2 linked regions of the Methylicorpusculum oleiharenae genome follow. The protein of the gene in region 1 interacts with the protein of each later gene in a pairwise test. Links are inferred from orthologs where the notes say so. Each region holds a gene or a part of one and is shown on either strand. Other genes may lie near its edges.

Region 1 (4,166 bases):
GGGAAAAATAGCCGACTTGACCAGGATGCAATGAAATCCAGGGAATGAAGGTTATCAAATCCCTAGCGCGTGGGTCGCATGTCGGGCGACACCCACTTTTAACGCGAACAGCGCCATAAATAGCGCCATGGTCTTGAAATGTTGGGTTGGCTAACGTCAACCACAACCTACCCGGTGCATAACCTTTGTTTGGTTGTTCCGCTGAACGCTGTACATTTTCCTTTTTTAGAAAAGCGCCTTCGAATGCGATATGTGCCGTTCCTGCAGAGCCTTAATGCTGAGCAGGAACGGTCGTTGGGTTTCGATTGCTTGACCTTTTACCTGATTGAATTATTAATCACGATGGTTTTGAGGTCGGTCCCTGCATCGCCTTTAACTTCAATCATTCCAAATGGCTCGCCGCTTTGAGGCGTTGCGCCGCCTGCCGCACTGATGCGAGCAGTGATTTTGATATGATCGACTGACGATATCGTCATGGTCGGCATCATTGCCTGGCTGTCATCCAACGTGACTTGAATCGGTAAATCTTTGACCTGGTGTTTCACAATGGCCAATGGCGCTTTAGGTCCTGTTGCGGCCTGGGCATAGATGAACAAGGTGTCTTCGGGATTCACTTTGTCTTTGAAGCTGTCATCCAGCGTCACTTTAACCGAAACACTGCGGCTTGCCGGTTTAACATCGGAACCCGGCACAACTGACGGCGCTTCTGCCTGCACAGGCGGCTTACCCAACCGGGCATTGGCTTGATTGATCAGCTTCACTACTTCCTGGTATCCGTTTTGTTCCGGCGAATAACCTTTCAGCAGTTCCTGCCAGCTATCCACCGCCTTTTGAAATTGATCGTTCTCGGCATAGGCCATCCCCATCAACCACAAGCCCATTTGATTACCGGGCTCCAACACTAACGCTTTTTCAACCAATGCAGTGGGTTCGCCTTTCAACGTTCCGCCATTCGCCATCGCCAGGGCATCTGCCATTTGCAATAATACATCGGGTTGATCGCCAACCAGCGCATAGGCTTTTCTCATGGCGTTAGCCGCATCCTGATAGCGCTCCAATACTTTATAAGAGCGGCTCAACATCATCCAGCCTTCGACATCGTTGGGTTCCTTATCCATTTTGGCCGCCAATTTGTCGACCATGGACTTGATGTCTTCCAGCTTGGCAGCATGACTGGCTTCTGGCGGAGACGCCAAAGCATTCAAGGCATCTTTGTCGAAGACACGTAAATCGCCGAGCACGGTGTACAAGGAAAACGAGACCAGAGGTACCGCAAATAGCAACGGAATAGCCAGCCAGCGCCCGCTTTTTGCCGAAACTTTGGCGGATTGCTTGCCATCCAGATCGAGATAAAGCCCGACTTCAAGTTCCCGTTTTGCCTGATCAAATTGCTGTTGATTCAGTATTCCGGCAGCAAAATCGTCCTCAACGTCTTTTAACTTCTTTTTGGCCAGCTCTATATTGGCTTGATCATCGCCTTTGAATTCCAGTTCCCGGGTCAACAAAAGAGGGATCAAAATCAGACATAAGGCCACCAGCAGCAGCAAAGCTGCAAAAATTCCAAATTGAATCATTGATTGTCGCTCTTTTTTAACAAGTCTCTAATCCGCTGCAAATCTGCATCGCTGGGTTGTTGATCGTTTTGACGGCGGCGTTTAAGTAAAAACCAAAAACCCAATAGCCCTGCAGTTACCGTCAATACCGGCGCCAGCCATAAAATCATGGTTTTGGGATTGAGCGGCGGACGGTACAAAACAAAATCACCGTAGCGATCAATCATGAATTGGACAATTTGATCGTCGGATTGGCCGGCATTTATCATTTCATAAACCTTTCGCCGTAAATCCTGTGCCAGCTCGGCGTGAGAGTCGGCAATATTCTGATTTTGACAAACCAGACAACGCAGTTCTTCGGTGAGCGCCCGGTAACGTTGCTCATGAGCAGGATCCTGAAATTCATAGATCTCAATGGTCGCCTGGGCCCATTGACTAAATAGCAGCACCACTAAAAAAAGGATTTTCATTACCCCGCCTCTCCATTAAGTATTTGCAGCAAAGGCATGATCTCGGTTTGCAGATTATTCGGATCGACAGGCCCTGTCAGCTTAAACCGCACCAAGCCTTTTTTATCGATGACAAACGTTTCCGGCACACCGTAAACACCCCAATCCAGCCCGGCCATACCTTCTGTATCCATCACACTGATAGTGTAAGGGTTACCTAATTGAGCTAACCATTGACGGGCATCGGCAGGCTCGTCTTTATAGTTAAGACCGATAATTTCAACCTGACCGGTGCGGGCAAACTCGTTGAGCACCGGATGTTCGGCGCGGCAAGACACACACCAGGAAGCCCAGACATTCAAAAGCCAGACTTTGCCCTTCATTTGTTCAGGCGAAAAGGTTTGATCGGGAGCATGCAGCTGTGCCAGCTGAAAATGGGGAACGGGCTTGCCGATTAAAGGCGACGGCACTTCCCTTGGGTTCAGTTTCAGGCCTATACCTAAAAAAATCACCAACACGAAAAAAATACCTAACGGAATAAGAAAGCGCATTATGCCTCTCCTGTTCTTACCGGGATTCGATAGCGTTTATCCATAGCGCCGATCAAGCCGCCGAAAGCCATGAATAATCCGCCCATCCAGATCCAGCGGATATACGGTTTGTAATAAACGCGAACAGCCCAGGCCCCGGCTCTGTCCAGAGGTTCACCCAAAGCCACAAATAAATCACGGGTAACGCCGGCATCAATACCGGCTTCCGTCATAGGCATGCCTGACGCCCTATAAATCCGTTTTTCAGGATAAAGCTCACTCACGGCTTTACCCTCCTTTGAAATCGTTACCCGGCCTTCACTCGCATCATAGTTAGGACCGGCTTTACTTTGAACGCCGTGAAACAGAAAATCATAACCCGCCAAACTCACTGATTCACCCGATGTCAGCCTGATGTCCTTCTCTACCGAGTAATTCGAAGTTAAGGTGATGCCGACAATAAAAACACCAATACCGACATGCGCAACGGTCATTGCCCAAACGCTGGCCGGAATCTGAAAAAAAGCGGCTAATTTGTCGCTCTTGTTACGTAAGCGGGCTTGAATGGCCATACCCGATGAAACAACGGTCCATACCGCTAACGTCAGGCCGATCAAAGCGCCCCAGCTGAATGATTCTTGTAAAAAAGCCAGGATAAGGCCCGCAAACGCACAGCAGGCAAACGGTAAAGCGACTAACGTTGCCAGACGCGCCAGATTATCCTGCCGCCAGCGGGCCAAAATACCAACACCCACGAATGCCGCCAAGGGAGCCGTTATAGGAATGAATACGCTGTTGAAATAAGGAGGACCCACTGAAATTTTGCCCATACCCAATGCATCGATGACCAGGGGATACAAGGTGCCCAATAAAATGGTCGCAGCGGCCGCAACCAGCAATACATTGTTGATGAGCAGGAAAGCGTCTTTCGAAATAAGATCAAAACTGCCCTCACTTTTAATTTTGGGCGCTCTGATCGCAAACAAGGTGAGTGAACCACCGACGACAATGCCCAGAAAAACCAGGATAAATATGCCTCGGGTCGGATCGCTGGCGAACGCATGAACGGAGGTCAAGACACCGGAACGGACCAGGAATGTGCCTAATAAACTCAATGAAAAGGCAAAGACGGACAGTAAAATGGTCCAGCTTTTAAACATGCCTCGCTTTTCTGTTGCGGCCAATGAATGAATCAACGCGGTACCGACCAGCCACGGCATGAATGAGGCATTTTCGACCGGATCCCAGAACCACCAACCGCCCCAACCCAGTTCGTAATAAGCCCACCAACTGCCCAAGACAATACCGGTTGTCAAAAACATCCAGGCCATATTGGTCCACGGCCGGGTCCAGCGGGCCCAGGCGGTGTCCAGTTTGCCGTTCATTAACGCGGCGATAGCAAAAGCGAAGGCTACTGAAAAACCGACATACCCCATGTAAAGCATAGGCGGATGTATCGCCATACCGGGGTCTTGCAGCAACGGATTTAAATCCCGGCCGTCGAGTGGAATCGGAAATTGCCTCAAAAACGGATTAGACGTAAACAATACAAAGGTTAAAAACCCGATATTGACAATGCCTAAAACGCCTAAAACCCGGCCGATTAATTCAACAGGCAAGGTTTTACTGAACAG
Region 2 (4,159 bases), 2.9 Mb from region 1 along the record:
AAACGCTGCCGTCAATCAAGTGATTTTCAATGATGTAACGGGCGATTTTTCTGCGCAGTTGTGGCACCAAACAAATAAATCCCACTGCATCGGTAAAAAATCCGGGGGTTAACAGCAATGCTCCGGCAATCAGCAGTAAAGGCCCTTCGACCAGCTCATAAGCGGGAACAATGCCTTGCGCCATAGATGCCTGAAAGCGCTGCCAGGTCTCAAAACCTTGCCGTCTTAATAAGACCGCACCCAACACGGCCGTCAATACCACCAGAAGTACAGTAGGAAAAACACCCAACAGGCCGCCTACGGAAATTAACAGATAAATTTCAATAATCGGAATGAGCAGAATCAGCAAAAAAACGCCTTGGAAAGCTCTCATTAAAAACACCTTTTGATAAAGTCACGGGGTACAATATAAGGAGAACCCGATTTAATTTCCAGAACAATATTCTACCAACCCCCTCTTCAGGGTTTGCCATGTCCCAAAATTACCAGATTATTTTTTGTACCTGTCCTGATCAACAAACCGCAACAAAACTGGCCCATCTGTTGATAAATCAAAACCTGGCCGCCTGCGTCAACCTATTACCCGGCCTGACTTCGGTGTACCGGTGGCAAGATAAAATAGAAACAGCCAATGAACATTTATTACTGATCAAAACGCGCGCTGACTTTTACTCCCGCATCGCTAAGCTGATAAAGTGCCATCACCCCTATGAACTTCCCGAAATCATCGCGGTCACTGTCGACAATGGTGCACCTGACTACCTGCAATGGATCGATCAATGTTTAACTTCAGAATAATTTCTTTTTTGCTTTTATGTTTGATTGCTTTTAAGGCATCAGCCTTGGCAGAAAGTGATCTTTTGCCCGTTGAACAGGCATTCAAATTATCAGTCAAGGCGGCTGCGCGGGATAAGCTGATTGTCAGTTTTGAAATTGCTGAAGGCTATTATCTTTATCAAAATAAAATCCGGATGGAATCATTGACGCCTTCAATCAAGCTGGGCGAACCGGCTTTTCCTGAAGGTCACACTTATAACGACGAATTTTTCGGCGAGGTCATCACGCACCGGCAAGCCATTGATATCGCCGTACCTATCAGTCAGATTGATACAACGTCCACCTCTTTACAACTTCTGGTTCAACATCAGGGGTGTGCGGATGCCGGGATCTGTTATCCTCCGCAAAAAACAACGCTGACTATCGCCATTCCCGGTGCCATGCAATCGACCGGCATCCCGCCATCGGCAAACGCCCTGATCAATAGCTTGGGGACCATCAAGCAACGCTTTTTCCAGGATGAACTACTGCCACCGGATGAGGCATTTCCATTTTTCGCAACAGTTGCAGCCCCTGACCGGCTGGAGCTGACCTGGCAAATTGCTGACGGTTATTATTTGTACCGAGAAAAATTTCAGCTGGAAATCATAGGTGCAGAGGATGTAAAGCTGGGCGCTTTTGAGTTACCGCATGGCAAACAGCAATTTGACGAGGCTTTTGGCGAGGTGGAAACCCTATACGGAGAATTGAAGCTCAGTATTCCGCTCATCAGAACGACCGCCGCCGCTCAAGCTATTAAATTAAAGGCTAAATTCCAGGGGTGCGCCGACCGGGGCGTCTGTTACCCGCCCATGGAGAAAATCGTTGAACTGAACTTGCCTGTGCTGCCGGTAATATCTGCTCCGGCAGAGGCGGCAAAACCGGGCAATACCACCTTGTCTGAACAGGACAGTATTGTGTCATCCATGCAACATGACAGTTTCTGGCTGACCCTGGCGAGTTTTTTGGGTTTTGGACTGCTGCTGGCTTTCACACCGTGCATTTTTCCGATGATACCTATTCTTTCCGGCATTATCGTCGGCCAAGGCCATCCGCTTTCGACGAGAAGAGCTTTCATGCTTTCTTTAAGCTACGTTGTCGCTTCAGCAGCGACTTATACGCTCTTTGGCGTTTTGGCGGCTTTATTCGGCAGTAATCTGCAAGCCACGTTTCAGCAACCCTGGATCGTCGGCACATTCAGCGCCATCTTTATCTTGCTCGCCTTGTCGATGTTCGGTTTTTACCAGCTGGAACTCCCCAAATCACTGCAAGCCAAAATCCATGACTCCAGCAATCAACATCGCGATGGCTCACTTTGGGGTGCGGCCATCATGGGTTCGCTATCATCGCTGATCGTTGGGCCGTGCGTTGCGGCTCCACTGGCCGGTGCTTTGATTTATATCGGTCAGACCGGCGATGCGGTCCTGGGCGGATCGGCGTTATTCGCAATGGGCTTCGGCATGGGCATCCCTTTGCTACTGGTCGGTGCTTCGGCAGGAAAACTGCTTCCCAAAGCGGGCCGCTGGCTTAATTCAACGAAAGCGGTGTTCGGGGTCATCATGCTGGCTATGGCGTTATGGATGCTTGAACGGATCATCGCACCTTCAGTTGCGATGTTTTTCTGGGCTATTCTGCTGATAATCCCTGCGATTTACCTCAATGCCATTGATCCTTTGCCTGAAAATGCAGGCGGCTGGCACAAACTGTGGAAAGGAACCGGCGTCGTCATGCTCATTTACGGGGTTTTATTATTGATTGGCTTAAGCGCAGGCAATCATAATCCGCTCAAGCCACTGGAAAACTTAAACATCGCTCAAGCCAATGCGGCGACTCCTGCGGCTCAAAAAAACCTGTTTCAACGCATCGGCTCCCTTCAGGAATTAGAACGCCAAATCGATCTGGCAAACGCCAACAACCAAATGGTTATGCTGGATTTTTATGCTGACTGGTGCATTTCCTGTAAAGAGATGGAAAACTACACCTTCACCGATACTGCAGTCAGGGCGCAATTATCACGATTCGTACTTTTACAAGCAGATGTGACTCAAAACTCCGAAGCGGACCAAGCTTTACTGAAGAAATTCAATCTTATCGGACCGCCCGCTATTTTATTTTTTGGCCCCGGCCATCAAGAAAAAATCAATCGTCGCATTATCGGTTATCAGGATGCTGAAACCTTTATAAAATCCTTGCAGCAGGTTAACTGATGAAACAATCCCTGATCATCCTGGCTATCGCTTTCTGCGCGTTAGCGGCCGGAATTTATGTCAATCAACTCACTGATAACCAAAGCAGAGTTGACACACCGGCCTTACCTGACTTCAGTTTTCCGGATTTAGCGGGCAGGACACACAGCTTGACCGAATGGCACGGCAAGATAATCGTGGTGAACTTTTGGGCAACCTGGTGTCCGCCTTGCCGAAAGGAAATCCCGGAGTTTGTCGAGTTACAAAAAGAATACGGTGAACAAGGACTGCAATTTGTCGGCATTGCACTTGAAGAAAAAGAAACCGTTGCGGCGTATCTCAATACCCTGGAAACCAATTATCCTATGCTTATCGGCGGCGATCAGGCCATGGCACTGGCCCAGCAAATGGGCAATATTGCCGGCATTCTCCCCTTCAGCCTGGTCTTTAACCGGGATGGCCAGCTCATTCACAGGCAGGCCGGTCCTTTTTCAAAAGAAGATCTCATCAAACTGATCAAGCCTCTGCTTTAAATCCGTCTTTAATTTCAATAGCGCCTGAGCCGGAAACACATGATGCGTTGCAAGGGAAAGTCATTTTCACAGCCGCTGACATAGCCGCGATTTAACGAATTTTCTTTGACGAAAGACATAGTTATAGACAAATTCACGTAAATTAGGGAAAATTGGCTGATAATTATAATAATTTTCAAACCTTACCTTAATGTCTAAAATTTTCGTCCTCAATGGACCTAATCTAAATTTACTGGGCGTCCGAGAACCATCACTTTATGGCCATCAGACCCTGAAAGACATTCAAAATACCTTAGAGTTGCAAGCGGCGGAAATGGGGCATTCCCTGTACTTCTATCAGCATAATGCTGAACACCAGATGGTGGAGCTTATCCATCAGGCCTTTGCCGATAAGATTGACTTTATCATCATTAATCCTGCCGCTTTTACTCATACCAGCGTTGCTTTACGCGATGCTTTACTTGCTACAAAAATTCCGTTTATAGAAGTTCATCTATCTAACGTGCATGCCCGTGAACCGTTTAGAATACACTCCTATTTTTCAGATATAGCCGAAGGCGTTATCTGCGGACTAGGAGCAATCGGGTACGAACTGGCTCTGAAAGCCGCTCATGAGATACTAGC

Evidence for each region.
Region 2: the proteins of GO003_RS22615 (region 1) and dsbD interact in binary tests that used the Escherichia coli proteins (3 or more experiments, as listed by UniProt). The link is inferred for Methylicorpusculum oleiharenae from one-to-one orthologs.

What each region holds. Positions count from the first base shown.
Region 1 is NZ_WUTY02000001.1:5,064,024-5,068,189, forward strand. The notes cover bases 789-3,787. They hold GO003_RS22615 (DsbE family thiol:disulfide interchange protein), read right to left. Parts: upstream 2,554-3,787; coding sequence 2,023-2,553; downstream 789-2,022. Other genes in these bases: ccmI (c-type cytochrome biogenesis protein CcmI), read right to left, coding at 789-1,574; GO003_RS22610 (cytochrome c-type biogenesis protein), read right to left, coding at 1,571-2,023; GO003_RS22620 (heme lyase CcmF/NrfE family subunit), read right to left, coding at 2,553-3,787. Outside these bases: more of ccmI, read right to left, coding at 318-788; more of GO003_RS22620, read right to left, coding at 3,788-4,166. UniProt on the Escherichia coli protein: Involved in disulfide bond formation. Catalyzes a late, reductive step in the assembly of periplasmic c-type cytochromes, probably the reduction of disulfide bonds of the apocytochrome c to allow covalent linkage with the heme.
Region 2 is NZ_WUTY02000001.1:2,128,805-2,132,963, reverse strand. Bases 441-3,432 are described here. They hold dsbD (protein-disulfide reductase DsbD), read left to right. Parts: upstream 441-842; coding sequence 843-3,023; downstream 3,024-3,432. Other genes in these bases: GO003_RS09775 (TlpA family protein disulfide reductase), read left to right, coding at 3,023-3,432; cutA (divalent-cation tolerance protein CutA), read left to right, coding at 472-798. Outside these bases: GO003_RS09790 (FxsA family protein), read right to left, coding at 1-373; more of GO003_RS09775, read left to right, coding at 3,433-3,535; aroQ (type II 3-dehydroquinate dehydratase), read left to right, coding at 3,726-4,159. UniProt on the Escherichia coli protein: Required to facilitate the formation of correct disulfide bonds in some periplasmic proteins and for the assembly of the periplasmic c-type cytochromes.